4 regions of the Streptomyces sp. NPDC127038 genome follow, and region 1 is predicted to be linked to each of the others. Evidence: riboswitches for the same ligand, from Rfam matches in the RefSeq annotation. Region 1 holds a riboswitch; each other region holds the start of a gene.

Region 1 (7,608 bases):
GTGGACGCGCGCGGCCACGGGAACTCGGAGGGCGTACCGGGGGGCGCGTCCCCGGGGGCCGATCCGGACGACGCGGTCGAGGTGGTCTCCTGGCTGGCCGCCCAGCCCTGGTGCACCGGCCGGGTCGGCATGTTCGGGATCGCGTGGGGCGGCCTGCTCTCCCTCCGCGTCGCGGCCCGTGCCCCCGGGCCCCTCAAGGCGGTCGTCACTGTCTGCTCGGCCGACGGCCTCCATGACACCCGCGGCCCCCACGACCCGTACGACACCCATGACCCGTACGACCTCCACGACCCGTACGACCTCCACGACCCGTACGACCTCCATGACCCTTATGAGAACGACGCGCACCGAGTCGGAGGTTCCGTCTCCGCCGTCGGCACATACGCCCGGTCGGCCGCCCGCCTCGCCTTCGCAGCCCGCCCGCCGGACCCCGCCCATGTGGGCGAGGGCATGTGGCGGGACATGTGGGAGAGACGACTGGAGGCCGCCCTCCCCTCCACGCGCAGCGGGCCGGGCCACCGGACCGAGGATGCGCACGGGCACGGGCACCACGAGAGCGCCGTTGAGGAGTACGGGGCCGTTCGCGCGGCGGTCCTCGCGGTCGGCGGCTGGCACGACCCTCACCGCGACGCCGTGCTGCGCCTGGTGCGGAACCTGCCGGCGGACCGCGTACGGGGTCTCATCGGCCCCTGGTCCCGCCAGTACCCGGACCGCGACCTGCCGCCCGGGCCCGCGATCGGCTTCCTCCAGGAGACGCTGCGCTGGTGGGACCACTGGCTCAAGGAAGAGGACACGGACGCGCTGGCCGTCCCCCTGCTGCGCTCCTACGTGATGGACGCGCACCCTCCGGCGACCGTGTACCCCCGGATCGCCGGCCGCTGGGTGGGGGACCCCGCCTGGCCCTCCCCCTCGGTGACCCCGGTCGCGTACGCGCTCCAGGGCGCCCCGCTGCCGGTGCGGTCCCCGCAGCACACCGGGGTCGACGCGGGCCGCCTCGTCCCGTTCGGCGACGACGCGGACCTGCCGCCGGACCAGCGGGAGGAGGACGCCCGGTCGGCCTGCTTCGAGTTCGAGGTGCCGGAGGAGACCTGGGTGCTGGGCCGGCCCCGGGTCAGTCTGCGGCTGACGTCCGCGGCGCCCGGGGGCCAGGTGATCGCCCGGCTGTGCGACGTGGCTCCGGACGGAGCGTCCACACTCGTCACCCGGGGCGCCCTGAACCTCTCGGCGCGAAGAGGCCCCGGCCGGACGGCTCCCTGGAGTCCGGGCACCACGGAGAACGTGGTCCTCGACCTGAACGCCATCGGCTACGCGTTCCCTGCCGGCCACCGCATCCGGCTGGGCGTCTCCTCCGCGTACTGGCCCTGGATCTGGCCGGAACCCGGATCGGAGGCGGGCTTCACCCTGGAGCCGATCGGCAGCGTCCTCGAACTCCCCGTACGGGCAAGGGAGTCGGACCCCACGATCACCTTCGCGGAGCCCGAGGAGTCCGAGCCGCTCGGGGTGACCGTCTCCGCGACCCTGGACGAGCCCCGGCCGCAGCGCCTGGTGGTGCGCGACGTGGCCGCGGGGACCTGGAGCCTGGAGGTGACCCCGGGCCCGGGCGGCACCCGCGTGCACCCCGACGGCCTCGCATGCACGGAGGAGGGGCTGGAGACCTACACGATCGAGTCGTCGGACCCGCTGTCCGCGCGCACCCGCTCGACCTGGTCGATCCGGCTGCACCGCCCGGACCTGCCGTGGGAGGCCCGCGTCGAGACGGTCTCCGTCGTCAGCTGCGACGCGCGGGACTTCATCACGAGCGGCGAACTGGTCTGCAAGGACGGTGACGAGGTCGTGTTCCACCGCACCTGGGAGAAGAGAATCCCGCGCACCTCCATCTGACACGACTCAAGAGGCTTACGGGACAAGGGATTTCACCACCTCCCTTCCGCTGACCATCGACAACACCGCTGCCGCGAGCCGGACTTCGCGCCGCCCCCGCCCGGACCGGCCCGGACTCCCGGCCGGCACCCCCTCCCCTCTCCACGAGGGGAGGCACGCGCCCCTGACGTGGCCCACGCCACAATTCCCTTCCCACAAGGGGCCGCTCGGCACCTCCCAGGAGGCTCGGCGGCGCCCTTCGGCGCGAACGCGATGCCCGAATTACCCCTCATGCGGCCTTGGCGCCCTTTGCTCTCGTGAGTTGAGTCACCGGGCCGCCCTGCCGCCGCCCCGCGCCCTCTCCGACGCAACCCCTTCGCTAAAGGCAAGTTGAGGATCCAATTCCGGCACAATCGGACTTTTTACCCTCGCCTTAACCAGGAGAAAGCGATCTTCGCGGTCAAATCTCGCCTTGTTTCGGACATGTGCTCTCGCATACGTTCTGGTCGACCCCGGGCGGATCGCCGAATCCTGCCGCCGCCCGGAAACCCATCGACCCACGCACGGCAGGAGCGGGGGAACCACAGGTAAGCCGCCGATCCGGACAAACCGGACCGGCTTGGGGTGAAGCCGCGCTCACAGCGCGGCCGGGCATCTCCCGCCCGAACCCGACAGCTCACCTCGCAGGCGTCGGAGAGGACATTCGTCATGCCCGTACGAGGCAAGCACCGCAGCAAGAAGGCCAACGTCATCACCCGCGGCATGATCGCCGCCGGCACGGGCGGCATCGCCCTCGCCCTTCCGCTCGTGAGCGCGACCGGCGCCAGCGCCGCCACCCCGGCCCAGGCCCCCCAGGTCGCGAAGACGGCCCACACCGCGGTGGTCCCCAACGTGCAGCTCGTCACCTACAAGGTCGTCGCCGGCGACACCCTGTCCAAGGTGGCGAAGAAGTACCCCAAGAGCGGCGGCTGGAAGAAGCTGTACGCGGCGAACCGCGCGGTCATCGGCGACAACCCGGCCCTGATCCGCCCGGGCCTGAAGCTGACCGTCGGCACCAAGTCGCTGGGGACGACGACCGTCCGCACCACGGCGAACGCGACCTCCGCCGTCGCCAAGACCTCGGCGACCACCGCGACGACCGCCGTCCAGGCCTCCGCCAAGACGTACGCCAACAACCTCGACGGCTGGATCAAGGAATCCCTCGACGTCATGGCCAAGGCGGGCATCCCCGGCAGCTACGACGGCATCTACCGCAACGTGATGCGCGAGTCCTCCGGCAACCCCAACGCCATCAACAACTGGGACTCCAACGCCGCCGCGGGCATCCCCTCCAAGGGTCTGCTCCAGGTCATCGACCCCACCTTCCAGGCGTACCACGTCGCCGGCACGTCGATGAACATCTACGACCCGGTCGCGAACATCACCGCCGCCTGCAACTACGCGGCCAAGACGTACGGCTCCATCGACAACGTCAACGGCGCCTACTGATCCACCCCGCCCCACCCCGTTCTTCACCGCACCCGCCGACGCTCCTTCCGGACCGTCGGCGGGTGCGGTTGTGTTCAGGGGGTGCTTCGTGAGGGGGGCGTTTCGTGAGGGGGGCGTTTCGTGAGGGGGGCGTTTCGTGGGCCGGTGGGCCCCGCCGGTGCCGCCGTCAGAAGCCGAAGACGCGCTCCAGCACCACCGCGATCCCGTCGTCCTCGTTCGACAGCGTGATCTCGTCGGCCACCGCCTTCAGTTCCGGATGGGCATTGGCCATCGCCACACCCCGGGCCGCCCAGTCGAACATGGGGATGTCGTTGGGCATGTCCCCGAAGGCGAGCGTCCCGCACGCGGAGAGCCCGAGGTGCGCCGCGGCCAGGGCGAGTCCCGTCGCCTTGGTCACCCCGCATGGCTGGAGTTCGACGGTGCCGGGCCCGGACATCGTCACCGTCGCCAGCGAACCGACCACTCCCCGTGCCGCCGACGCCAACTCGTCGTCGGACAAGGACGGGTGACGGAGCAACACCTTGCTGATCGGCTCCGCCCAGAGGTCGTCCCGGCGCGGCACCCGCACCGCGGGCAACGTCGGATGCGGCATGACGTATCCCGGCTCGATGAGCGTCAACCCGTCCACGCCGTCCTGGTCGACCGCCGCGTACAGCATCCCGACCTCCGCCTCGATCTTGCCGAGCGCCGTCTCCGCCAGCTCCCTGTCCAGGGTCACCGACCACAGCATGCGGTCCGCGGCGGCGTCGTAGAGCTGTGCCCCCTGTCCGCACACCGCCAGTCCCTCGCCGCCGAGTTCATCGAGAAACGGTCGCACGCGCGGCGCCGGTCGACCCGTGACCACGAGATGCCGGGCACCTGCCCGGGTCACCTTCGCCAACGCGGCGCGTGACCGGTCGGAGAGTGTGTCGTCGCCGCGCAGCAGCGTTCCGTCCAGGTCAGTGGCGATGAGTGAATATGCAGTCGGAGCGGCCATGATCCGAAGAATACGGATCCCGCGACTCATCGGCCCGGCGTGAACCGGACGACGTCCGGTATCCCGTCTGCAACGCCGTTCACCGCACGGCGGTAAGCGCGTTGCGACCGATTCGGATCACCCACGCTCCGCTTCCGCCCACACCGACTTTCCCGAACACGACCGACCACAACACCCCAACACCCCCTGAACACAAGGCAACCAGCGTTCCCGCGCCGCCAACACACCTGCCCGGCAAACGAATTAGCCCCCGGACGCCTCCCGGATCGCGCGACGGACGTGAACTCCGCCCCGCGCGCCCGGCGCATCGAAGGACCGGAAGGGCCGCGCGAAACGGACTCGGCGCAGAACGAGCACCGGGGAGCCCCCCCCCCCCCCCCCCGCGGCAGAAATCCGATCCCAGGAAGCACGGGGCAGCCCAACGCGGCCTGGCGCGGCCCAACACAGCCCGGCGCAGCCCGACGAAACCCTGCCAAGCCTGACGACACCAGCGAAACTCCGCGAAACCCCTCACAGCGAAGGGCGCGAAGCCCCGCCACGGCTGCCACCCGCGGCTCGCGGAGCCGGAATCACCGCGTCCGACCTGGCCAATTCGGACATTGGGCACCCTTTAGGCCCTGCCACAGCAGGGTCTCTCCCCCGTAACGTGTGCCCCGACCACATGAAACGCGTGGAACGCATGGCCCACATGGCGAGTACGAATCCGAAAGCGAGGCACCAACCGATGCCCCCCTTCGATGTCCCCGAGGGCGATCCCTTCGGCCCGCACAACCTGCCGTACGGCGTGTTCTCCCTGACCGACCCGGCCGGGGACCCCGAGCGACGCGTCGGCGTACGGCTCGGCGACCACGTGCTCGACGCGGGCGCCGCCGCCCGTTCGCTCGGCTCCCCCTACGCCGGGCTGCTCGCGCAGCCGACCCTGGACCGGCTGCTCGCCGCGGGCCGCACCGCGTGGTCCGACGTCCGGCGGGCGCTGACGGCCTGGGTCACCGTCCCGGCCCACCGGGAGACCCTCGCTCCCCATTTCCACCCTCTGTCCGACGTGACGCTGCACCTCCCGTTCACCGTCGCCGACTACGTCGACTTCTACGCCTCCGAGAACCACGCCCGGAACGTCGGCCAGATCTTCCGCCCGGACGCCGCCGACTCCCTCACGCCCAACTGGAAGCACCTGCCGATCGGTTATCACGGCCGCTCCGGAACGGTCGTGGTGTCCGGCACGGACGTCGTCCGTCCCTCAGGCCAGCGCAAGGCTCCCGCGGACGCCGCCCCGGTCTTCGGTCCCTCGGTCCGCCTGGACATCGAGGCGGAGGTCGGCTTCGTCGTCGGCACCCCCTCGCAGCAGGGCCGGCCGGTGCCCCTGGGCGACTACCGCGACCACGTCTTCGGCCTGTGCTTGCTCAACGACTGGTCGGCGCGCGACGTCCAGGCCTGGGAGTACGTCCCGCTCGGCCCGTTCCTCGGCAAGTCCTTCGCCACCTCCGTGTCGGCGTGGATCACCCCGCTGGACGCGCTCGACGACGCCCTCGTGGCCCCGCCCGTCCGCACGCACCCCCTCCTTCCCTACCTCGACGACGCCTCCGAGGAGCCGGGCGGCTACGACCTCCGGATCTCCGTGGCCGTCAACGGCCACGTCGTCTCCGAACCCCCCTTCTCCACCATGTACTGGACGGCCGCCCAGCAGCTGGCCCACATGACGGTCAACGGCGCTTCCCTGCGCACCGGTGACCTCTACGGCTCCGGGACCGTCAGCGGACCCACCGAGGGCGAGCGCGGCTCCCTGCTCGAACTCACCTGGAACGGGCGCGACGCCCTCGAACTCCCCGACGGAAAGCGCACGTTCCTCGAGGACGGCGACGAGGTCACCCTGACGGCCTGGGCACCCGGACCGGGCGGGACCCGGGTGGGCCTCGGCGAGGTCCGGGGCCGCATCACCCCGGCCGTCTCCCTGTAGGGGACCCGGGAGCCGCCCCGCAGGGGGAACGAGGTCCGTGTCACGGTGGCCAGAGCCCTGGCCACCGTGCCCTGCGGAGCCCGGAGTGCCGGCGGCGCCGACGGAGCCGACGGAGCCCGGAGGGGCGGGCGGAACCGGCGGAACCCGGAGGGACCGGCGGAGCCTCGCCTCCGCCGCGCGCCTGCCCGTGCCCCTGCCGTGAACCCGCTACATCCAGTCCTCGGGCGGCTCCTGGTCCAGCTCGGGCCAGTCCGGGTCCGGTCCTGCGGCGGGCACCGGAGCCGGTGCGGCCGCGGGTCTTCCGGCGGTCGGAACGGCCCGAGTGGCCGGGGCAGTCCGAGTCGTCGGAGCGGTCGGAGTCGCCGGAGTGGTCGCGGGCGGGCCGTCGGCCAGGGAGGCCAGGACCGCGACGACGCCCTCTCCATAGGTGGCCAGCTTCTTCTCGCCCACCCCGCTGATGCCGCCGAGGTCCTTCACGGAGGTCGGCCACACCGTGGCGATCTCCCGCAGCGTGGCGTCGTGGAAGATCACGTACGCCGGGACGCCCTGTTCGCGGGCCTGCTCACCGCGCCAGGCCCGCAGCGCCTCGAACGCGGGGACGAGCTCGGCGGGCAGATCGGCCGCGGCGGCCTTGGCCTTGCGCTCGCCCTTGGACGCCGACGACCGGGACGCGGCCGGCTTCGCCGTCTCCTTGCGCAGCGGCACGTCACGCTCGCGCCGCAGCACGGTCCCGCTGGCGTCGGTCAGCACCAGCGTTCCGTACTCGCCCTCGACCGCGATCAGACCCTGGGCCAGCAACTGCCGTACGACACCGCGCCATTCGGCCTCCGCCAGCTCCTCGCCGATACCGAAGACGGACAGCTGGTCGTGGTCGAACTGGATCACCTTGGCGGTCTTCCGCCCCAGCAGGATGTCGACGATCTGGCCCGCGCCGAACTTCTGCCCCCGCTCCCGCTGGAGGCGCACCACCGTGGACAGCAGCTTCTGCGCGGCGACCGTGCCGTCCCAGGTCTCCGGCGGGGTCAGACAGGTGTCGCAGTTGCCGCAGGCCGGGGTGTCGGGGTCCTGGCCGAAGTAGGCCAGGAGCTGGGAGCGCCGGCACTGGACCGTCTCGCACAGGGCGAGCATCGAGTCCAGATGGCTGGCGGCCCGGCGTCTGAACGCCTCGTCGCCCTCGGAGCCCTGGATCATCTTGCGCTGCTGGACCACGTCCTGGAGTCCGTACGCCATCCACGCCGTGGAAGGGAGTCCGTCGCGGCCTGCGCGGCCCGTCTCCTGGTAGTAGCCCTCGACCGACTTCGGCAGGTCGAGGTGGGCGACGAACCGGACG
Region 2 (7,608 bases), on a different contig from region 1:
CGTCCGGGTGTCCCCGCTTCTACGCTCTCGCGCATGAACAGTGCCGGGGGACTCCTGAACGTCGTCGATGTCGAGGCCACTTGCTGGGAGGGCCCGCCGCCGCCCGGAGCGGTGAGCGAGATCATCGAGATCGGTCTGACGGTCGTCGATCTGGACGAGGGCGTCCGGGTGGCGAAGCACCGTCTGCTGGTCCGGCCCGCGCGGTCGTCCGTCGGCGACTTCTGCACGGAACTGACCGGGCTGACGCAGGAGGAGGTCGAGGGGGGTCTCTCGTTCGCCGACGCCTGCCGTGAGCTGGCCGCGGTGCATCGCGCGGGGGAGCGGCCGTGGGCGAGCTGGGGCGACTACGACCGTCACCAGTTCACCCGTCAGTGCGAGGCCACGGCGACCCCGTACCCCTTCGGCCGGCGGCACACCAATGCCAAGGCGGTCTTCGCCGACGCCCACGGGCTGAAGAAGCGGCCCGGGATGGCACAGGCCCTGCGCCTGGCCCGGCTCCCGCTGGAGGGACGGCACCACCGGGGCGAGGACGACGCGTGGAACATCGCCGCACTCGTCCTTGAACTGGCGGGGGGGCGGGCACTGGCGTGAGGCGTGAGGTCTGGGGTCTGAGGTCTGGGGGTTGGGTCTGGGTCCGGGTCTGAGGTCTCGGGGCCCGAGGGCTGGGCCTTGAGACCTGGCGCCCGGGCGTCGGCGGGTTCGGACCCGGTGTCAGGCCTCCTTGGCGGCGTCCCGGGCCGCCTGCTCCAGGCGGGCCCGGTAGTCCTCCCACCACTCCGGGCCGCCCGGCATCACGCTCTCGTTCGTCTCGCTCATCCCGACGGTGCCGTCCATGAGTTCGCGGATGATGTCCGCGTGCCCGGCGTGCCGCTGCGTGTCGGCGATCACGCGGACGACCGCGTGATGCAACGTCACCTCGTCCTTCCCGGCGGGCCACCACGGCACCCTTCCGGTCGTCTCCAGCGGCAACGCGTCGATCGTCGCGTCCGCGTGGGCCCACGCCCGGCGGTAGAGCCCCACGACGAACGCGCGCGACTCCTCGGCGGTGGCCCACATGTCCCCGTTCGTCTCGCCCGCGTGCTCCAGCCAGGGCAGCGGCTCGGCGGACGGCCGTCCGAACGTGGCGCCGAGATAGCCCAGTTCCATGGTGGCCACATGCTTGACCAGACCGAGGAGGTTGGTCCCCGTGGGCGTGAAGGGGCGGCGGACGTCGTACTCGGAGAGACCTTCGAGCTTCCACAGCAGCGCGTCACGAGCCGACTGGAGGTAGCGGTGGAGGTCGGCCTTGGCATCCGGTGAAGTCATGCCGCCCAGTGTGCCGTTGACGCGATCCCCGGCCCCAGGATTCCGGCTTTCGAGGCGCACCCGGATCGAGTAGGGTCCTCCGACGTGAACACCGGACCGGCTCTGAGCCACACACGGATCGGCGATCCGGCGGAGGACTGACCGCGCGGAGAGTGCCTCCGAGGCGCCGACTCCCTCCGGCACGCGGACCTCCCGGCTGCCCTAGTGCACCCGTGAGTCCCCTTCCGTGCCGAGCACCGCTGAGGTCAGCCGAATGACAGTCACCTTCAACCACACCATCGTCGCAGCCAAGGACCGCCACGAGTCGGCGCGCTTCTTCCGGGAACTGCTGGAACTGCCCGAAGCGCCGTCCTGGGGCCCGTTCACCAACATCCAGTTGTCCGACGGCGTGCTGCTCCAGTTCGCCGAGCCGCCGGTGGACATCCAGATGCAGCACTACGCGTTCCTCGTCGACGACGACCTGTTCGACCGGGCGTACCGGCGGCTCTCCGACCTGGGCATCGTGCACTGGGCGGATCCCGGGATGCGGCGCCCGGGGGAGATCAACCACGAACACGGCGGCCGGGGCGTGTACTTCAAGGACCCGGCCGGCCACGCGATCGAGCTGATCACCCGCCCGTATCTGTAACCGCGCCGAGCCCGGCCGGGGGTCGCCGTGTGCGGCGCCCGGCCGGGCTGCGGCCCGGCCGGGCCGGTGCGCCGCCGGACGGAGCGGTCCGCCGGCGGGCGCACCTGTGCGCGGCCGGGCGCCGTGCGGTGCGGGGCCGTGCGCCGGAGTGCGGCCGGTTCACCCCGATGGGTTGTTTTGTGGCGGGTTGTCGTGATCGGGGCGTGGGCGCTGCCGGTCCGGGGAGAACCTGGGACGTACGCGAAACGCCGTCATCGAGGAGTGCCGCGTGTCCGATGTCGTCTTCACCGCGGATTTCGCCTCGCCTCGGCAATGGGTCGCGGGCCATTCCTGGGCCTATCCCGACGGCGGTCCGGTCAATCCGGACGACGGGAAACTCGACCACCTCGTCACCGATCCCGCCTACTGCCGCACGGGCCGCTTCCGGGCCACCCGCAGACCGGACGGCGACTGGGACGCGGGCCTGCTGACCACCGAGGGCAGCGCGGACGGCTTCATGGTCCGCACCGGGGACGTGCTGGAGACGCGGGTCAAGCTGCCGACGGTGACCGGGGCCTGGCCTGCCGTCTGGACCTGGCGGGACGGCGGCCAGGAGATCGACGTCTTCGAGTACCACCCGGACAACCCGGACCTGCTGGAACTCTCCAACCACGTACGCAACACCCACCGTTACTACCGCAATCCTGCCATTCGCCCCGGTGGCTGGGTCGACATCACGGTCGAGTTCGGCGCCCACCGGGTGGTGTGGTGGGTCGACGGGATCCAGGCCTTCGACGACCGGCGCGGAGTGGGCCGGTCGTGGCACGCCTATCTCATCGTCAACCTGTCCGTGTGCGCCGGGCGTTATCACCCGCCACCCCCTCCCGGGGCCACCGAGATGGACTTCGAGGTGGCCCGTCTGATGGTCCGCAGGCCCCCGGCCGACAGGCCGTTCCCGGTGGCCGCGGAGTACGAGGCGGACCTCCTCGACTGACGAGCCGCCCGGGCACGGGCCGGAAATCGGTTCTCGCCCGGTGCATCCGCCGGGGCCCTCGGCGCAGAAGCACGGCATCAGAAGCGGCGCAGCGCTCGTGCGCGTCGCACCGACTGGTGCCGAGGGTCATGTCGAATCCGCAGCCGGGGCGGGACGCCCCCGAGGCCGCCTACGTCAGTCACGTGGGCAACTGCCGTACGTGCCAACGGGAGTCGGGGCGCTGTCCGCAGGCCACCCGCCTCTGGCGGTTCTACCAGGAGTGGCGCAACGGTAACCGTGCCCGGTCCGAGAACGGGGACTGAGAGCTGCCGCCGCTGCCCCGAACGACCCGCCCGGTCGCGGTCGAGCCGCCGGCCGGTGAGACGATCCCTCCTCACGATCGAATGCGGGGCGTGGAGAGCGCCGTGCGGTGGAGAGGTGTCATGCGAGACCCTGTGCGGAGGTCCGCCGAAGATGTGGTCCGGCCCGGAGCGGCGGACGCTCCCGCTGCGCTGATGCCGTGGCACACGGTCCCCGCGGGCTCCGGTCCGGCGCGGGCCGCCGTCCTCGTCCTGCACGGCGGTGCCGCCGACAGCAAGGCCCCGCCGCGGCCGTGGAACGTCGCCCGCGCGCGGATGCGCCCGTTCCTGCGTCGTGTGACGCGGGCCCTGCCGGACGAGGGGACCTTCGTCGGGCAGGTGCGCTACCGCCACCGGGGCTGGAACGGCGCGGACGCCGATCCCGTCGCCGACGTCCTGCGGGCCCTGGATGAACTCTCCGCGCTCGTGGGGGAGGTGCCGGTGGTGCTCGTCGGCCATTCGATGGGCGGGCGCGCCGCCCTGCGGGCCGCCGCCGTGCCACAGGTACGGGCCGTGGTGGCGCTGGCGCCCTGGTGCCCGGAGGGCGAGCCGGTGGCGCACCTCCGGGACAAGAGGGTCATCGTGCTGCACGGAGACCGGGACCGGATCACCGACCCGGCGGAGTCCTTCGCCCTCGTCCGCCGGGCCGTGGAGGCGGGCTCCGCCGCGAGCGCCGTGCGGGTCGCGGGCGGTGACCACGCGATGATCCGCCGGGCACGGACCTGGCACCACGCCACGGGCACGACGGTCGCGGGCCTGGTCGCCCGGATCGCCGACGGGCTCGACCCGCTGCCCGCCCAGCGGCCCGGCGCGGAACCCGACGTCCTCTAGGGGCCGTCCGGCCGTTCCGGTGTGCCCGTCGACGCCCACACGTACTGCCCGTCGACGCCACGCACGCACTGTCCGTCGACGCCCCGCGCGTCCTAGCCGCCGGGCGCGTCGAGCCGGTCGTCGGGATGGGGCGTGGGGGAGAGGGAGCGGCGGGAGCCGGACGACGGCCGCGCGGCGGACGAGGGGAGGGGAGCGCCCGTCGACGGGTCCCAGTTGAGGATCCACTCGAAGTCGCGTTGCAGCCGACGGGCCTCGCTCCGTACGAGGGTCGGTATGTCGCCGCGTTCGGAGATCAGTTGGGCGTAGATCGGCGCATCGTGCACGTGGGGATCCTCGACTCGCTCTAGTGGTCCGACGTGCTCCGACGGTACGGGCGCCATGTGTTCCGAGCGGTCCTCCGGCCGGTTCGGTCGCAAACCGGTCGAGGTGTGACCGACGGAAGCCCGCGATGTCGAACGGCGCGCCCGGGAACGCCAGTTCTGTGCACACTTTCGACAGGATCGAGGCACCCGGGCGCTCGACCGGGCGACCGGGTCCCGTGGAGTCCGCCCCGTCGGACGGGAGTCGGGTCCGATCGTCCCGACAAGCCGTGCTCAGCCGCCCTTTCGGGCACGGCGTGTGTCCTCGCCGTCGCGCTGCGGGATGGTGCGATGAAGGTCACGAAAATGTATCGGACATCTGGGACGTGGATCTTCACATCGGGTGCACAACATGGCTAAGTTGGCGACCAGGCCGTCCGACTCCCTCCGGCGAAGCCCGCCGGGCGGCGCGGCCTCCGCCGAGTCCTGCCTGTCCTCGTGGCAGCGGGAGCCGGGGACCCACCGAACTTGGGGTGAATCGGCCAACTGCCTTTCGGGGCAGGGGTCGTAGGGCATACCTTCCGGAATCGTCCGCCCGAACCCGACAGCTAACCCGGTAGGCGGACGACGGAAGGAGCACCACTCCATGGCGCCGGAACGCACCCCGCCCAGTGGCGAAGAAGTCGCCCGCAGGCTCTCGTCCCTCTACGACCAGGCGGAGTTGGCCACCGGCAACTTCAACGGGACCCGCGCTTCGGCGAACTCCACCCGCAGGCCGGGCCGGCGCGGCGGTCAGGGCGGCGGCTCCGATCCCGCCCAGGAAGACCTGATGCGGCAGTGGTTCGACGGGGCGCGTTCCCGCTTCGGACCCTCGGCTCCGGCCATCCTTCCGGCCGACCGGATGCCGGACCGGGGCGCCGAGCCCGCCCGCCCGAAGGAGGGCGCGAGAGGTTCCAGGGGTTCTTCCTCGGATCTCCCCACGGTGTACGAGCTCGAGCAGATCATGCGGCCCGTCGCCGAGTTGACGGCCGCCCCGGTGCTCGAACTGACCGCGGGCCCCTCCTCGGAACCGGCCGCCCGGCCCGTCCTGGAGCTGACCGCGGGCCCGGCCGCCGAGCCCATGGCCGCCGGCGCCCCGGCGGGAGCCGGGGCCGCGGTCCGTGCGGCGCTCCCGCCGGGGGCCGCCCCGGCCGCCGCCTCGCAGAAGGCCTCGCTGCACGGCAGGAAGCAGACCGCCCGGCGCAAGCTCGCCGTGGCGCAGGAGCTGATGGCCCGGCACACGGCCCGGCAGGGCATGGCCGTCCCGCAGCAGCCGCAGGCGCCGGCCATCGAGTACCGGCCGGCCGCCGAGCCCCGGTTCCCGGCCGCCCCGCAGACCGCCGCGTACCAGGCGATTCCCCAGGCCCCCGCGTTCCAGCCCGCCCCGCAGCCCATCGCGTACGAACAGGCGCCCCGGACCCCCGCGTTCCAGCAGGCGCCCCAGGCCCCGTCGTTCCCGTCGGCACCGCAGCCCACGGCCTTCGACACGGGTTCGATGCCTCGCGCGTACGAGACGGGCTCGATGCCCCGTGCGTACGAGACCGGTTCCATGCCCCGTGTGCAGGACACGGGTTCCGTTCCCCGCGCGTACGACACGGGCTCGATGCCTCGCGCGTACGAGACGGGCTCGATGCCCCACGTGCAGGACACCGGCTCCGTGCCCCGCGTGTACGATCCCGCTCCCGCGGCAGACGAGTACAAGTCGGTGCTGCTGCCTCTCTCGTACGAACCGGCGCCCCCGGTCTCCGAGGTCAGATCGGTGCTCCTGCCCCTCTCGTACGAGACCCCGTCCCGGCCCAGCGGATATCAGCCGCCTCCGGCGCCTCCGGTGAGGGAACCCGCGCCGCAGCCGCCCGCGTACGAACCCGCGCCCCCCGCCTACCGGGCCGCCCCCATGCCCCCGGTGAGCGAGCCGGCACCCCAGCCCCCCGCGTACGCACCGGCCCAGCCCGCGGCCGCGTATCAGCCGGCCCCGATGCCCCCGGTGAGCGAGCCCGCGCCGCAGGCCCCCGCCTACGCGTCCGCGCCGACGCCCGCCGCCTACCGGTCGGCCCCGATGCCCCCGGCGAACGAGCCGTCGGCGCCGCCGGTCGACGACACCTGGCGTGAGTCGCTGCGGTCGGCCGGCCGGCAGCAGACGTGGCCCGCCGCTCCCGCCGCCGGAGGCACGAGCCCGGGGTTCGACATCGACAGCCTCGTCGCTCCGGCCGCCCCTCCGGTCGTCGGACAGGACAGCAGGGCCGCGGAGGCCGTCGCCTTCGCCCGCGCGCAGATCGGCATGCCGTGCGTGTGGGGAGCGTCCGGACCCGGGTCGTACGACCCCTCGGGACTCACCCAGGCGGCCTGGAAGAGCGCCGGGGTGATGCTCCCGCGCGCCGTGCAGGAGCAGGCCCAGGCCGGCCCCGCGGTCGCCCTCGGCGACATCCAGCCCGGTGACCTGGTCTTCTTCCACGCCAACGTGAGCCACGTCGGTCTCTACGTCGGCGACGGCATGATGGTCCACGCGCCGAGCCCCGGAGCGCGGATCGCCGAGGAGTCGGTCCAGTACGCCGGACATGCGGCCGTCCACAGCGTCGTACGCCCGGTCTGAGGCGTCCCCCGGCGGCGGCGCGCGGTCAGAACTCCCGGTCGATCCCCGTCACGGCGGCGGGCCCCAGCGGCGCGTCGTCGGCGGACAGACCGCTGTCCCGGAACGCGCCGGACACGAGCCGCACGGCCTCGGCCTCGGCGCTCTTGCGGTCCGCCGCCTCGACCTCCAGGCGGACGGAGAACCGGTTGTCCTCGTCGACGGTGAGCAGGCTCAGCTCCTCGGTCTCGCCCAGGTCCGTGTTCTGCGGGTCCTGGGGGCGGAGCCTGCGTTCGACGTCGGCACGGGAGGCGTCCGGGAGACCGTGGACGAACGTCCCGGGAACGGTGATGACGTAGGTGGTCACAAGTACTCCTCGTGCGGCCGGGCCGGAGGGCTGAGGTGCGGTCGGTTGCGTGATCGCCCGTCTACCCCGCATTGTGCCGGGCACCCGGATCTTCTTCGCGTCGGACGGCGCCCGCCGCGCGGGGCCCGGTCGCCGGGCGGGCCTGCCGGACGGTGATCGCGTGGCGATACGGTCGCCCCATGGCTGACGCAAGGCTGACCACCGCCTCCTACCTCGTCCTCGGCATCATCGACAAGCTGGGCGAGGCCAGCGCGTACGACGT
Region 3 (7,608 bases), on a different contig from region 1:
GTGCTGTGCTCGGACGGCGCGCACCCGCAGGTGCCGTATCTGCGCGAGGCCGGCGTCGCGGTGGACACGGAGTCCCCGAGCGCGCGGGACCTGGTCGACGCCTGCGAGGGCGGCCGCACGGTGGTGGTCGTCGCGACCGGCGAGGGCGAACCCCGGCTCACCGACGGTCTGGCCCGTCTCGCCGGCTCCGGCCGCACACGGATGCCCGACCTGGAACTGCTGCCCGCCTCGTACGACCTGCCGGGCGCCCGGCTGCTCGACCTCGTCCAGGTGATGGACCGCATCCGCGCCGAGTGCCCCTGGTCGTCGCGCCAGACGCACGAGGGCCTGGCGAAGTACGGCCTGGAGGAGGCGTACGAGCTCGTCGAGGCCATCGAGGAGGGCGACCGGGACGAACTGCGCGAGGAACTGGGGGACGTCCTGCTCCAGGTCGTGTTCCACTCCCGGATCGCCGAGGACGACCCGGAGGCCCCGTTCTCGGTCGACGACGTGGCCGGCGGGATCGTCGCCAAGCTGATCCACCGCCACCCCCATGTCTTCGGCGACGAGACGGCCGGCACCCCCGAGGAGGTCAAGGAGCACTGGCTGCGGACCAAGGCCGAGGAGAAGCGGCGCACCTCCGTCACCCAGGGCGTCCCGCTCGGCCAGCCGGGCCTGGCCCTGACGGCGAAGCTGTCGTCCCGGGCGCGCACGGCGGGACTCGACGTCCCGCTGCCCGCCGGCGAGGGCGTCGGGTACGAACTGCTGGCGATGGCCGTGCGGGCCGAGGCCGAGGGCGTCGACCCCGAGGCGGCCCTGCGGGCGGCGGCACGCACCTACCGTGACGCGATCCGAGCGGCGGAGGGCCACCCGGATACCGTCGGGGAGTGACCGAGCCCGAAGCCACCTCCAGCGCCGCCCCCGAACTCTTCACCTGGGAGTTCGCCACCGACCCCTACCCGGCCTACGCCTGGCTCAGGGAGCACGCGCCCGTGCACCGCACCAGGCTGCCCAGCGGCGTGGAGGCCTGGCTCGTCACGCGGTACGCCGACGCCAAGCAGACGCTCGCCGACCAGCGGCTGTCCAAGAACCCCGCGCATCACGACGGGCCCGAGCACGCGAAGGGCCGGACCGGGATCCCCGGGGAGCGCAAGGCCGAGCTGATGACGCATCTGCTGAACATCGACCCGCCGGACCACACCCGGCTGCGGCGGCTCGTCAGCAAGGCGTTCACCCCCCGGCGGGTGGCCGAATTCGCTCCCCGGGTGCAGGAGCTGACGGATCAGCTCATCGACGGGTTCGCGGCCCGCGGATCCGCCGACCTCATCCACGAGTTCGCCTTCCCGCTCCCCATCTACGCCATCTGCGACCTGCTCGGCGTCCCGCGCGAGGACCAGGACGACTTCCGGGACTGGGCGGGCATGATGATCCGGCACGGCGGCGGGCCGAGGGGCGGGGTCGCCCGGTCCGTGAAGAAGATGCGCGGGTACCTGGCCGAGCTCATCCACCGCAAGCGCGAGGCCCTGACCCCGGAGCCCGAGCCCGGCGAGGACCTCATCTCCGGGCTCATCCGCGCCTCCGACCACGGCGAGCACCTCACCGAGAACGAGGCCGCCGCGATGGCCTTCATCCTGCTCTTCGCCGGGTTCGAGACGACGGTCAACCTCATCGGGAACGGGATGCACTCCCTGCTGACCCACCCCGGGCAGCGGGAGCGGCTCCAGTCCTCCCTCGCGGCCGGGGAGAGCGGGCTGCTGGAGACGGGAGTGGAGGAACTCCTGCGCTACGACGGGCCGGTGGAACTGGCCACGTGGCGGTTCGCGACCGAGGACGTGCGGATCGGCGGGCAGGACATCGCGGCCGGCGATCCCGTGCTCGTGGTGCTCGCGGCGGCGGACCGCGACCCCGAACGCTTCCAGGATCCGGACACGCTCGATCTTTCCCGAAGTGACCTTCAGCACTTGGGATACGGCCACGGCATCCACTACTGCCTGGGCGCGCCGCTCGCCCGGCTGGAGGGACAGACGGCGCTCGGGACGCTCCTGAGGCGTCTTCCCGACCTCCAACTCGCTGGAGAATCGACCGATTTGCGTTGGCGCGGAGGCCTCATTATGCGGGGATTGCGTACGCTTCCGGTGGAGTTCACCCCGGTCAAATAGGCCGTGATCGGCCCATCGCCGACCCTTCGCCGCCACTGCTGAAGTGATCCTTCCGCATACCGGAAAGAGCGCTCCCACGGCTACCGGAACGTGACGGTCCATCAAATCTGTGATCTTCGCGTGATCTGTACTGCATCGACTTGTAACCAGCGATCGACTGCGGCTACGTTCACCCATCAACGCGGCGCCCACGCTTCCTGATTGACGGGAGCCGCGCTGCTCCCCGCTGTCACGCGAAAGGCTTCCGCATGCTCTCCGGGAACGGCCGTCACCGTCGCCCTCGTCAGGCCCCGGCACTCATCGTCGCCGCAGGGGTGACCGGATCTGCGATCGCCATCCCGCTGCTCGCCGCGGCGAGCGCGAGCGCGGCCGACGGCACCACCTGGGACCGTGTCGCCCAGTGCGAGAGCGGTGGGGCGTGGAGCTCCAACCAGGGCAACGGCTACTACGGCGGCCTCCAGCTCGACCAGGCCACCTGGGAGGCGCACGGCGGCCTGGACTATGCGCAGACCGCCGACCAGGCCAGCCGCTCGCAGCAGATAGCCGTCGCCGAGAAGGTGCTCGCCGACACGGGCCTCGCGGCCTGGCCGACCTGCGGGCCGCTCTCGGGGCTCAGCAAGGGCTCGGGCGAGGTCAGCGTCGACACGGGCGTGGCCGGCGACTCGGCGAGCAGTGACGCCGGTTCCTACGTCTCGTCCGGTCTGGCGACCGGGCCCAGCGCGTCCGCTTCGAGCGGTTCGTCCGCTTCGGGTGAATCCTCCACCCCGTCCACCGGCACCCCGTCGCCCAGCGCCTCGGCGAGTTCCGGCGCGACCGGTGCGAACACGGGCAAGAGTGACAAAACGGCCGATCCGTCCAAGTCGGGTCAGAAGGAAGCCTCTTCGGGTGCGTCCGACGACGCGACCACCGGCACCGGCCGGCACCGCGGCGGAGAGGCCTCGGAGAGCGCGACGGGCGAGGACGGCTCCGCCGGACGGCACGCGGCGACCGCCGGGAGCGACGCCGTCGACGACTCGTCCCCCGACGACTCCTACGCCGCAAAGGTCTTGGGCAGTCTCTGGAACTCTTCCGACAACCTCGGCTTCGAGAACGACCTGGGCAAGCTGACCGCCCCCGACCCGACGGCCGCCGACAGCGGTCCCGGCCTCGTCGTCCCTGGTCGGAGCATTGTCGTCGTCGCCGAAACGGCCCAGCAGTAGCGGGAGTTCGCGTCACGGTTCGCTGTGGAATGTCCCATTTGGCGCAAGTGAGAGATGGGTCTCAGAAGCCCTGATCGTCTTTGAATTTCCGGCGATCGACTGCTTACGGTCGTGACCGCTCGCCACAGCGGGCCCCGACGGTCGCAACGCCGAATCCTGCCAACGGCCGTACGGGAACAGTCGTCGCGTCATGCGCCGTGGGCAGGAGCGGGGGACCCAAGGTAAGTGCCGGGCCCGGGAGTCGAGAGACGTCCGGGAACGGCTTGGGGTGAAGCCGCGTGCCGGGAGTCCTGGAGACGGGACCGAAGGCGCGTGGCCGGGCAACTCATTCGGCCCGAACCCGACAGCTCACCTCGCAGGCGTCGGTGAGGGGATCTCTCCATGCTGTTCTCCAGCAAGGGCAAGCACCGTCGTCCGAACAAGGCCACCCGCGTCGCCGCTCTCGCCGGTGTCACCGGTGTCGCCATCGCCGCCCCGCTGATGGCGGCCGGCAACGCCTCCGCCGCCACCGCCTCCGAGTGGGACGCCGTCGCCCAGTGCGAGTCCGGCGGCAACTGGTCGATCAACACCGGCAACGGCTTCTACGGCGGCCTCCAGTTCTCGTCCTCCACCTGGGCCGCGTACGGCGGCACCGCGTACGCCTCGACCGCCGACCAGGCCTCCAAGGCGCAGCAGATCGCCGTCGGCGAGAAGGTCCTCGCCGCGCAGGGCAAGGGCGCCTGGCCGACCTGCGGCACCGGCCTGTCGAGCACCCCGTACGCCGGCGGCTCGGCCTCCTCCGCCCCGGCCGCCCCCTCCACGTCCTCCTCGTCGAGCGGCTCGCAGAGCGCCCCCGCCACCCGTACGACGGAGCAGCACGCCGCCCGTTCCGCGGAGCGCCCCGCCGTCCAGAAGACCGTCACCACGCCGACCGGCAAGAAGGTCAAGAAGGGTGACGGCGAGTACAAGGTCGTCAAGGGCGACACCCTGAGCTCGATCGCCGAGAAGAAGCACGTCAAGGGCGGCTGGCAGAAGCTGTTCAAGCTGAACAAGGACATCGTCGCCGACGCCGACTTCATCTACCCGGGCCAGCAGCTGCACCTCCACTGAGCGGTGCGGCGCACCGGCTGACCTGGCCTTCCTCGGCGGAGGGCGGCCCGGTCCCGGCACCGTGCCGCAGCGTCAGGCCGCACGACGGCCCCCTCGTGAGGCCTCCGCACCGGAGGCCGCCGAGGCCCCCCGTCCCCACGGGCTCCCCGCTCCGGCGCGTGTTCCCCCGCACGCACCGGAGCGGGGTTTTTTATTTCTTTTTTTGTTCCGTTCAGGAACAATATGTACGCTCAGTTCCGCTCAAGGGGTGGTCGATCGCTGGCCGATCCCCGTGAGCCGGTTAGGCTCATCCCGCGGGGCTGCCAAGCTCCGCGTACCCGCGTCACATCCCATAAGGAGATGCTCGTGCCGTCCATCGACGTCGTCGTAGCCCGGGAAATCCTGGACTCCCGAGGCAACCCCACGGTCGAGGTCGAGGTCGGCCTCGACGACGGCAGCACGGGTCGTGCCGCCGTTCCGTCCGGCGCCTCCACCGGAGCGTTCGAGGCCATCGAGCTCCGCGACGGTGACCCCAACCGCTACCAGGGCAAGGGTGTCGAGAAGGCCGTCCTCGCCGTCATCGAGCAGATCGGCCCGGAGCTCGTCGGCTACGACGCCACCGAGCAGCGCCTGATCGACCAGGCGATGTTCGACCTGGACGCCACCGACAACAAGGGCTCGCTCGGCGCCAACGCCATCCTCGGCGTCTCGCTCGCCGTCGCGCACGCCGCCTCCGAGGCGTCCGACCTGCCGCTGTTCCGCTACCTGGGCGGCCCGAACGCGCACCTGCTGCCCGTTCCGATGATGAACATCCTGAACGGCGGCTCGCACGCCGACTCCAACGTGGACATCCAGGAGTTCATGATCGCCCCGATCGGCGCGGAGTCCTTCTCCGAGGCCCTGCGCTGGGGCGCCGAGGTCTACCACACCCTCAAGAAGGTGCTGAAGACCAAGGGCCTGTCCACCGGCCTCGGCGACGAGGGCGGCTTCGCCCCGAACCTGGAGTCCAACCGCGCCGCCCTCGACCTCATCGTCGAGGCCATCAAGCAGGCCGGTTACGTCCCCGGCGAGCAGATCGCGCTCGCGCTCGACGTCGCCGCGTCCGAGTTCTACAAGGACGGCAAGTACGAGTTCGAGGGCAAGTCCCGCTCGGCCGCCGAGATGACCGAGTACTACGAGGAGCTCGTCTCCGCGTACCCGCTCGTCTCCATCGAGGACCCGCTGTACGAGGACGACTGGGCCGGCTGGAAGGTCATCACCGACAAGCTGGGCGACAAGGTCCAGATCGTCGGCGACGACCTCTTCGTCACCAACCCGGAGCGTCTGGCCCGCGGCATCGAGGAGGGCTCCGCCAACGCCCTGCTCGTCAAGGTCAACCAGATCGGTTCGCTGACCGAGACCCTGGACGCCGTCGAGCTGGCCCAGCGCAACGGCTTCAAGTGCATGATGTCCCACCGCTCCGGCGAGACCGAGGACGTCACCATCGCCGACCTCGCGGTCGCCGTGAACTGCGGCCAGATCAAGACCGGCGCCCCGGCCCGCTCGGACCGTGTCGCCAAGTACAACCAGCTGCTGCGCATCGAGGAGATCCTCGACGACGCCGCGGTGTACGCCGGCCGCTCGGCGTTCCCCCGCTTCAAGGGCTGAGCCCACCTCTCACGAGGGCCGACCCCGGCTCTCGCGAGGGCCGAGCCGCACGGCTCGGCAAGCGTCCTCCGTACGTCCCCGTACCCGGTCCCGTACCGTGTGCGGGGACGTACGCACGTGAGGGGCCCTGTGGCGGGCCGGCAGCGGGGAGGCGGGACTCATGGCCGTGAAGGACCGGGACCGGTTCTCCACCTCGACCAGGCTGAAGCTGCTCGGCGAGCAGACGGCGGCCCGGGTCTACCGCTCCCAGACCAAGCGGCAGGCGCGCCGCTCCCGGCTCACCGGCCGGGCCGCGCTCCTCGCCATGGTCCTGTGCACCCTGATCGTCGCCCTCGCCTACCCCATGCGGCAGTACGTCTCCCAGCGCGCCCAGATCGGCGAGCTGGAACGACAGCGGGAGCAGGCCAGGCAGCGGGTCGAGCAGCTGCGCGACCTCAAGGCGCGCTGGCAGGACGACGCGTACGCGAAGCAGCAGATCCGGCAGCGGCTGCACTATGTGATGCCCGGCGAGACCGGCTACGTCGTGATCGACCCGGGCGCCGCGAAGCAGGCCCGTGCCGAACGGGGCGCCGCCGACCGCCCTTGGTACACCAACGTCTGGGACGGCGTGGACAGATCCGACGCCGCCGACCGCTGACGACCCATGAACTGACCAGAAAGACACGTGACTCACGGCATGGAAACGCCACCGCCCACCACCCCGCGCACCGAGCCCACCGACGCCGACGTCGAGGCCTTCAAGCAGCAGCTCGGCCGCCCGCCGCGCGGACTGCGCGCGATCGTGCACCGCTGCCCCTGCGGCCAGCCGGACGTGGTGGAGACGGCGCCCCGCCTCCCCGACGGCACGCCGTTCCCGACCACGTACTACCTGACCTGCCCCCGGGCGGCGTCCGCGATCGGGACGCTGGAGGCCAACGGGGTCATGAAGGAGATGACCGAGCGCCTCGCCACCGACCCCGAGCTGGCCGCGGCCTACCGTGCCGCGCACGAGGACTACATCGCGCGCCGTGACGCCATCGAGGTCCTGGAGGGCTTCCCGAGCGCGGGCGGCATGCCCGACCGGGTGAAGTGCCTGCACGTCCTCGTGGCGCACTCGCTGGCCGCCGGACCGGGCGTCAACCCGCTCGGCGACGAGGCCATCGCGATGCTCCCCGAGTGGTGGCGCAAGGGCGCCTGCGTCACCCAGGCCGGCGACACGCCGAAGGCGGAGGGCCCCGCGGAGTCCACCGAGGACGGCCGGTGACCCGGGTCGCCGCCGTCGACTGCGGTACGAACTCCATCCGCCTCCTGGTGGCCGACGTGGACCCGCGTACGGGCGAACTCACCGACCTGGACCGGCGGATGACCATCGTGCGGCTCGGCCAGGGCGTCGACCGCACCGGCCGGCTCGCCCCCGAGGCGCTGGAGCGCACCTTCGCCGCCTGCCGCGAGTACGCCGCCGTCATCAAGGAGCACGGCGCCGAGCGGCTGCGCTTCGTGGCCACCTCCGCCTCCCGGGACGCCGAGAACCGCGACACGTTCGTGCGGGGCGTCCTCGACATCCTCGGCGTCGAGCC
Region 4 (7,608 bases), on a different contig from region 1:
GCGGCTCGGGCGACCTCGACCCCAAGGCGCAGTTCTGGCACACGGGCGGGGAGAAGGTCGTCTACACGACGGACGAGGGAGCCGTACGGGCGTCCGCCCTGCTGCACGGTCTCGTCGGCGTCGACGTCGTGCCGACCGGCCCCGGGCTCGACTGGCGCGTACTGCTGGAACACCTCCACGACGTACGGGGTGTGCGCCGCCTCATGGTCGAGGGCGGCGGCAAGGTCCACACCCAGCTCGTGCGCGAGCAGCTCGCCGACGAACTCCAGCTCGCGGTGGCCCCCCTCTTCGTCGGACAGCCGGACGCTCCACGGCTGTTCGGGCCCGGCGCGTACCCCCTGGGCCGGATGCGGCTCGCGGAGACCCGGCCCGTCGGGGACGTCGTGCTCATCCGCTACGTGCCCACCGCGCCCGGCACCGGCCCGCTCGCCTCCGCCGCGGACCGGCGCTGGCTGGAGCTCGCCTGCGAGCTCGCGGAGCTGTGCCCGCCGTCGAGGACCGCGTTCAGCGTGGGCGCGGTGGTGGTCGCGGCCGACGGCACCGAGCTGGCCCGGGGCCACTCCCGCGAGGACGGCGACCCCGTCGTGCACGCCGAGGAGGCCGCCCTCGCCAAGCTCGACCCGTCCGATCCCCGGCTGGCCGCCGCCACCGTCTACAGCAGCCTGGAACCGTGCGCCCACCGCGCCTCCCGGCCCGTGCCGTGCGCCCGGCTCATCCTCGACTCCGGGGTGCGGCGGGTCGTCACCGCCTGGCGTGAGCCCGACACCTTCGTCACGGACGCCGACGGGAACGGGCTCCTCGCCGCCGCGGGCGCCGAGGTCGTCGTCCTCCCCGAGTACGCGGACCGCGCCCAGGCCCCCAACCGGCACCTTCTCGCCCGCTAGGGCTGTCCGACCGGCACCGGGGCACTTGGGGCGGGCCCGGCGCCGGGTTCGGTGGTGCCGGAGGGGCGGGCCTGAGCGGGTGTGATTCGCGGTCCCGCAGATGGCGTACACTTGGGTTTACCGACGCGGGGTGGAGCAGCTCGGTAGCTCGCTGGGCTCATAACCCAGAGGTCGCAGGTTCAAATCCTGTCCCCGCTACTGAACACCAGAGGGCCGGAACTCGGATTCACGAGTTCCGGCCCTTCGGCATGTTCCCCCTCGGCCGTTCCTCGGCGTTTTCCCGAGGGGCCCCGGTGTCCCCCGTTCCCCGGCGGAGTCCGGCTTTCCGGCGGACACCGTTCTCCCCCGGTCGGGCCACACCGGTCGCCCGCCGCCACCGCACCGGTTCTTCTGGACGGGTGGGGCAGCCAGGAGGTGAGCGGCGGACCGGAGAACTCGACGACCGGGCCGGCCGGCCCCCGCCCCCCGCCCGGCGGCCGGGGACCACCCCGCCGCCCGGACCCGCGGGAGACCGCCCGCGCGGGCTCGGACCCGCCCGCACCCTCGTCCGGGCCCTGCCCGTGCTGCTCGTCGCCGCCGGGATCGTCTACGACTGCCTCACCCCGGCCGCCTTCACCGCGGCCCCGTTCTTCACGGCCGCGCCCCTGGTCGCCGCACCCTTCTACTCCCTGCTCGGCACCGTTCTCGCCGGCGCCCTCGCCGTCGGCGCGGTGCTCGCGGTCCACTTCGTGCTCGGCATCGTCCTGCACGCCGACGCCGTCACCGAGGTGGTCACCGTGACGACGGCCGCGGTCCTCGCCGTCCTCGTCAACGTCGTGGTCCGGCGCGGCGACGAACGGCTCGCCTCGGTCCGGGAGATCGCCGAGTACGCCCAGCGCGCCGTGCTGCCCGAACCCGAGGACCGGATCGCCGGCCTGGAGGTCGCGGCCCGCTACGAGGCGGCGCAGGAGGACGCGTTCATCGGCGGCGACCTGTACGCCGTACAGGACTCCCCGTACGGCGTACGCGTGGTCGTCGGGGACGTACGCGGGAAGGGGATGACCGCCGTGGCCGCCGTCGCGACGGTGGTCGGGGCGTTCCGGGAGGCGGCCGAGCAGGAGGCGACCCTTCAGGGCGTCGCCGGACGCCTGGAGCGGGCGCTGACGCGCGCGGGCACCCGGCACGACGACGCCGAGGCCGCCGAGGAGTTCACCACCGCGGTCCTGGCCGAGATCCCGCACGGCGAGGGCGTCGTACGCGTCGTCAACCGGGGCCATCCGCCACCCCTGCTGCTGTGCCCCGACGGCACGCTCGCCGTCCTCTCCGCCGGGACCTTCGCGCTGCCCCTCGGAATGAGCGAACTGGGCGACCCGTACGCCCCGGCCGTCCAGGCACCCTTCCCGCGCGGGGCGACGCTGCTCCTGCACACCGACGGACTCTCCGAGGCCCGCGATCCGCGCGGGCGGTTCTTCGATCCGGAGGCCTGGTCGGCCGGACGGGATTTCCCTTGCCCCGACGGGCTGCTGACCGCCCTGTCCGAGGCCGTTCGACGGCACACGGGCGGCGCGCTGACGGACGACATGGCACTGCTCGCCGTCCGGCGCCCCTGCGGGGGCACTCCTGAGGGCCTCCGCGACCCGCTTTCACGGCGGCGCCCGTGACACGTACCGGCGGCGCGCGGCCAACTCGCCCGTTTTTCAACGCTCATGACCCCAAAGTCCAGACCAAAAGCCGTTAACGATCACTCGGAACATCTTGGAATTCGGTGGCCGGGTCTATTAACGTTCGATAACGCAGCGCGGCCGTAACAGCCGTCACAAGAGGTGGCTCCGTGCGCACGCGCCGAATCCCGCAAGGGAACCGGGGACCCACATCGTGGGGTGAATCGAGCGTAACCCGCCGTGGTCGCACGGTGGCAGTCGCCCGTAGGAGACCTTCCTGCTCCGAACCCGTCAGCTAACCCGGTAGGCGGCATGGAAGGAAAGGAGTGCGCCCACGTGGCGTCCAACCGGCCCGCTCAGCCATCCCCGTTCGCGCCGAACGAAACGCACACCTTCGGCTATGACAAGGACGAGGAATCCTGGGAGGAGTGGAATCCCACCGCGGATTCTCTCGCTCCCGTCCGTGGCCGGCACCGCACGGGCAAGCAGCGCGGCGGAGGACTCGCCCGCAGTTCCACGGTTCTCGGTGTCGGCGTCATCGCCGCGGTCGGCGGCGGCGGCATCGCCAGCGCCGCTCCGGGCAAGGCGCCCGTCTCGATCTCGCTGCCCGACCTGTCGTCGGTCACCGCGTCGGCCAAGGCCCTGCTGTCGGACGGCGGATCCAGCACCGCCAAGGGTTCCTCGACCCCGCTCACCACCGCCGGTCTGACCAGCTCCGAGACCGCCCACGGTGTCACCGACGCCGGTGAGGCGCTGCGCGACCGCATCATGCAGCAGGCCAAGTCCCAGCAGAACCGCGCCGACACCGCCTCGCAGCAGGCCGCCCAGAGCGCCGCCGCGAAGAAGGCCGTGGAGACCGCCACCAAGCAGCAGAAGGAGGCGGAGCAGAAGGCGCTGGACGCGGCCAAGGCCAAGGCCGAGAAGGAGCGCCTCGCCGAACTCGCCAAGAGCTACACGCTGCCGACCTCCTCGTACACCCTGACCTCGCGCTTCGGCGAGGCCGGCGCGCTCTGGTCCTCCGGCTACCACACCGGACTCGACTTCGCGGCGCCCACCGGCACGCTCATCAAGGCGATCCACAGCGCCACCGTCACCCAGGCCGGCTGGGCCGGCTCGTACGGCTACCGCACGATCCTCACCCTCGACGACGGTACGGAGCTGTGGTTCTGCCACCAGTCCTCCATCAGCGTCAGCGTGGGCCAGAAGGTCGCCACCGGCGATGTCATCGGACGCGTGGGCGCGACGGGCAACGTCACCGGGCCGCACCTGCACCTCGAAGTGCACCCGAACGGCGACCCCACCGCCATCGACCCGATGGCGTGGCTCCACAGCAAGGGCCTCAACCCCTGATCCCCGATCCCCGGCAGTCCTGACGCCACCCCCCCTGCGTCAGGACTCCCGGTCGGGCAGGCACGGACACCCTCCGCCGCCCCCGCCCTCCACGGGTGCTTGTGGAATACATCCATCCGGTGCGGGTGTTGAGGCCGTACATGACTTCCCTTCGCAAGCTCGGTGCGTCCGACCTCGAGGTGTTCCCGCTCTCCCTCGGCGGCAACGTATTCGGCTGGACGGCCGACGAGACCAGCTCCTTCGCCGTCCTCGACGCCTACGCGGCCGCCGGCGGCAACTTCCTCGACACGGCCGACTCCTACTCGGCGTGGATCGAGGGCAACGAGGGCGGCGAGTCCGAGACCATCATCGGCAAGTGGCTGAAGACCCGCGGCAACCGCGAGGACGTCGTCGTCGCCACCAAGGTCAGCCAGCACCCCGCCTACCCGGGGCTGTCCGGCGCCAACATCAAGGCCGCGGCCGACGCGTCGCTGCGCCGCCTGGGCACCGACCACATCGACCTCTACTACACCCACTTCGACAAGACCGAGGTTCCGGTCGAAGAGATCATCGGCGCCCTCGACGAGCTGGTGAGGGCCGGGAAGGTGCGGCACATCGCCGCCTCCAACATCTCGCCGGAGCGGCTGCGGGAGTCCCTGGAGTTCTCCGACCGCGAGGGCCTCGCCCGCTACGTCGCGCTCCAGCCGCACTACAACCTCGTCTCGCGCGACACCTACGAGGGCGCCCTGCTGGACGTCGCCTCCCAGGCGGGTCTGGCGGCCGTCCCCTACTTCGCGCTCGCCTCCGGGTTCCTCACCGGCAAGTACCGCCCCGGCACGGACGTCGACTCGGCGCGGGCGGCCGGCGCCGCCAAGCACCTCGGCACCGAACGCGGACCCAAGGTCCTCGCCGCCCTCGACGAGATCGCCGCGTCCCACGGCGCCGCCGTCCCGACGGTCGCCCTCGCCTGGCTCGCCGCGCAGCCGACGGTCGCCGCGCCGATCGCCTCCGCCCGCACGGTCGAGCAGCTCCCTGCCCTGCTGGGCGTCGCGGACCTGGTCCTGACGGACGAGGAACTCACCCTCCTGACACGGGCGTCGGCGTAACACGTAACACGTAACACGTAACAGCAGGTCAGCAGGTCAGCAGGTCAGCAGGTCAGCAGGTCGGCCGGCCGGTCAGGTGGTCGGCCGGCCGCAGCCGGCCGGTCTAGGAGCGGTACGGGTTGTACGCGGGATACGGGGCCGGCGCGGAGGGCTGCGCCGGCGGGCCGTACGGGCGCGCGGGCGGGACCGCGTAGCCGTAGCCGGGGGCCGGCCAGGGCGGCGGTACGGGCAGCGGTGCCGTGAGCCGGGCCGCGTGGGCGAGCGCCGGACGGGCGGTCTCCCGGCGGCGCCACAGCTCCTCCAGCAACTCGCGCTCCCGTACGACGAAGTCGGCGCCCGCCCGGCCCCTGCGCCCCCGGTGCCGCAGGAACGCCAGCGAGGTCGCGTACGCCTCGTACTCCGCCACCGAACGCGCGGCGCTCTTCCCGAAGTGATGGCGGGCGTACTCGCGGGCGATCTGCCGCGCCCGCATCGAACCGAGCACCCAGGGTTCCGCCGCGCCCAGCCAGCCGGCCGCGGTGTACACGGGCAGTTCGGCGCGGATCGTCCGCAGCTCTCGCTGCCGGGTCCAGACGACGAGCCAGGTCAGCAGCCCGAACGCGGGAACCATGAACGCGGCGTACACCCCGAAGAACCCGAACCGGCTGAAGCCCGAGGAACCGTTCCAGAGCGCGTGCATGCCCATCGCGAGCAGGAGTCCGGTGAGGGGGAGCAGGACGCGGCGCGTGCGCTGGCGTTCGGCGGACAGCGCCGCGAACCCGAAGCCGATGCCGGTCAGCACGGTGAAGAGCGGATGCGCGAAGGGCGACATCACCACCCGGACGAAGAAGGTCGCCGCGGTGACGGAGGCGAGTCCGCTCTCCCCGCTGAGCCGGTCGGTCCCGAACGCGGTCCCGAGATAGAGGATGTTCTCGGTGAAGGCGAAGCCGGTGGCGGTCACCCCGGCGATGACGACCCCGTCGACGATCCCGGTGAAGTCCCGTCTGCGGAAGAGGAACACGAGCAGCACGGCCGCGGCCTTCGCCGACTCCTCCACGACCGGCGCGATGACGGTCGCGCCGAGGGTGTCCGCGCCGGAGGGATCCGCGGTCGTCATGGCTATCCAGCGGGTCGCGAAACTGTTCGCGACGATCGCTATCAGCGCGGCCGCGCAGGCACCCCAGGCGAACGCGAAGAACAGGTTGCGCCAGGGGCCCGGTTCGACCCGGTCCAGCCAGCGGAAGGCCGCTATGAGCAGCGGCACGGGGAACACGGCCAGGCCGAGGCCGACCAAGAAGCCCTCGGTCCCCGTCTGTTCGCGGACGAGCGCGAGGATGACCAGGCCCGACAGCGCGAGCAGGCTGATCAGCGCTCCGTACCGCACCCAGCCCCGCTGCCACCAGTGCGGATGTCTCGGCGCGGGTCCGGCGGGGGAGCCGGGCCGGGTCGGGTACGGGGGATGGATGGCCACGGCATTGACCCTAACGAGGGAGGGCGTCGCCCGCGACGGTAACCGGGTCCCCGGGAATTCCCGGCGGACGCCGGCGGGTGCGTGCGGGTCAGCCGCCCGAGGTGTGCTGGTCTCGATGCTGTACGCGCCGGAAGAGGAGGTCGTTCACCACATGACCCTTGTCCAGTCCCTGGCCCTCGAAACGGGTCAGCGGCCGGAACTCCGGACGCGGCGCGAAACCGCCGTCGGGCACGGTGTTCTCGAAACCGGGGTGCGCGGTCAGCACCTCCAGCATCTGTTCCGCGTACGGCTCCCAGTCCGTCGCGCAGTGCACCAGCGCGCCCGGCGCGAGCCGGGTGGCGGCGAGGTCCAGGAACTCCGGCTGGATCAGGCGCCGCTTGTGGTGGCGCTTCTTGGGCCAGGGGTCGGGGAAGAAGACACGCAGGCCGTTCAGGGAGTCGGGCGCGAGCATCTCGCGGAGCAGGATGATCGCGTCGCCGTTGGCGACACGGACGTTGGTCAGACCGCTGCGCTCGGCGAGGCTGAGCAGATTGCCCTGGCCCGGTGTGTGCACGTCCACGGCGAGGATGCCGGTCGCCGGGTCCTCGGCCGCCATCAGCGCGGTCGCCTCACCCATGCCGAAGCCGATCTCCAGCACGACGGGGAGGTCCGCCCCGAACAGCTCCGCCAGGTCGAGCGTGCCCCGTCCGTCGATGTCCAGACCCCACCTGGACCACAGTCGCTGCAACGCGTCCGCCTGCCCGGTCGTCACCCGGCTGCGGCGCGGCTGGAAACTCCGGATCCGCCGCTCGAAGTGCGAGCCGGCGGGATCCGGCTGCGGACCGTCGGGGAAGCGGGGCTCGCTCTTGGAGCGGTGGTGACGCGGCGTGCCGTCCTCGGCGGAGGCGGGCCGGGTCTCTTCGGTGGAGTCGAGGAAATCAGACACAGTGGGGTCGATTTTACGGGGGCGGCGACGCTGGGCATCCCGTCCCGACGCTCCCGGCCGACCGCTCCTGCTTCAGTCCCGCGCTCCCGGCCGACCGCTCCTGCTTCAGTCCCGCGCTCCCGGCCGACCGCTCCTGCTTCAGTCCCGCGCTCCCGGCCGACCGCTCCTGCTCCCGGCCCACCGCCCGGCCTCCTGGTCCTGATCCCGGCCCACCGTTCCCCGGCGCACCGTTCCCGGTCCGTCGTGGACGGGGCCGCTCAGACCGCCGCGAGGG

What was found. A riboswitch is a leader RNA that binds a small molecule or an ion and turns the genes downstream of it on or off. The one in region 1 is predicted to bind cyclic di-AMP.
Region 2: linked by a shared signal. The riboswitch ahead of ACFWI4_RS30345 (NlpC/P60 family protein) and the one ahead of ACFWI4_RS11080 (transglycosylase SLT domain-containing protein) in region 1 are both predicted to bind cyclic di-AMP.
Region 3: linked by a shared signal. The riboswitch ahead of ACFWI4_RS25700 (transglycosylase family protein) and the one ahead of ACFWI4_RS11080 (transglycosylase SLT domain-containing protein) in region 1 are both predicted to bind cyclic di-AMP.
Region 4: linked by a shared signal. The riboswitch ahead of ACFWI4_RS31630 (M23 family metallopeptidase) and the one ahead of ACFWI4_RS11080 (transglycosylase SLT domain-containing protein) in region 1 are both predicted to bind cyclic di-AMP.

The regions. Positions count from the first base shown of each region.
Region 1 covers NZ_JBHXDQ010000011.1:17,985-25,592, forward strand. Annotated here, with positions in the region: gene ACFWI4_RS11075 (CocE/NonD family hydrolase) at 1-1,881, shown strand, start outside; cyclic di-AMP (ydaO/yuaA leader) riboswitch at 2,373-2,565, shown strand; gene ACFWI4_RS11080 (transglycosylase SLT domain-containing protein) at 2,569-3,348, shown strand; gene ACFWI4_RS11085 (HAD family hydrolase) at 3,515-4,324, opposite strand; gene fahA (fumarylacetoacetase) at 5,049-6,278, shown strand; gene recQ (DNA helicase RecQ) at 6,486-7,608, opposite strand, start outside.
Region 2 covers NZ_JBHXDQ010000055.1:27,979-35,586, reverse strand. Annotated here, with positions in the region: gene ACFWI4_RS30375 (exonuclease domain-containing protein) at 34-591, shown strand; gene ACFWI4_RS30370 (DinB family protein) at 712-1,305, opposite strand; gene ACFWI4_RS30365 (VOC family protein) at 1,559-1,933, shown strand; gene ACFWI4_RS30360 (beta-glucanase) at 2,202-2,906, shown strand; gene ACFWI4_RS30355 (alpha/beta fold hydrolase) at 3,329-4,075, shown strand; gene ACFWI4_RS30350 (hypothetical protein) at 4,168-4,398, opposite strand; cyclic di-AMP (ydaO/yuaA leader) riboswitch at 4,842-5,013, shown strand; gene ACFWI4_RS30345 (NlpC/P60 family protein) at 5,021-7,003, shown strand; gene ACFWI4_RS30340 (hypothetical protein) at 7,029-7,346, opposite strand; gene ACFWI4_RS30335 (helix-turn-helix transcriptional regulator) at 7,526-7,608, shown strand, end outside.
Region 3 covers NZ_JBHXDQ010000041.1:39,294-46,901, reverse strand. Annotated here, with positions in the region: gene ACFWI4_RS25715 (nucleoside triphosphate pyrophosphohydrolase) at 1-870, shown strand, start outside; gene ACFWI4_RS25710 (cytochrome P450) at 867-2,138, shown strand; gene ACFWI4_RS25705 (transglycosylase family protein) at 2,453-3,337, shown strand; cyclic di-AMP (ydaO/yuaA leader) riboswitch at 3,475-3,714, shown strand; gene ACFWI4_RS25700 (transglycosylase family protein) at 3,719-4,426, shown strand; gene eno (phosphopyruvate hydratase) at 4,766-6,052, shown strand; gene ACFWI4_RS25690 (septum formation initiator family protein) at 6,213-6,689, shown strand; gene ACFWI4_RS25685 (DUF501 domain-containing protein) at 6,729-7,295, shown strand; gene ACFWI4_RS25680 (exopolyphosphatase) at 7,292-7,608, shown strand, end outside.
Region 4 covers NZ_JBHXDQ010000059.1:45,873-53,480, forward strand. Annotated here, with positions in the region: gene ACFWI4_RS31615 (dihydrofolate reductase family protein) at 1-884, shown strand, start outside; tRNA gene ACFWI4_RS31620 (tRNA-Met) at 1,009-1,082, shown strand; gene ACFWI4_RS31625 (PP2C family protein-serine/threonine phosphatase) at 1,283-2,524, shown strand; cyclic di-AMP (ydaO/yuaA leader) riboswitch at 2,694-2,849, shown strand; gene ACFWI4_RS31630 (M23 family metallopeptidase) at 2,861-3,874, shown strand; gene ACFWI4_RS31635 (aldo/keto reductase) at 4,015-4,959, shown strand; gene ACFWI4_RS31640 (PrsW family intramembrane metalloprotease) at 5,063-6,409, opposite strand; gene trmB (tRNA (guanosine(46)-N7)-methyltransferase TrmB) at 6,498-7,334, opposite strand; gene lhgO (L-2-hydroxyglutarate oxidase) at 7,592-7,608, opposite strand, start outside.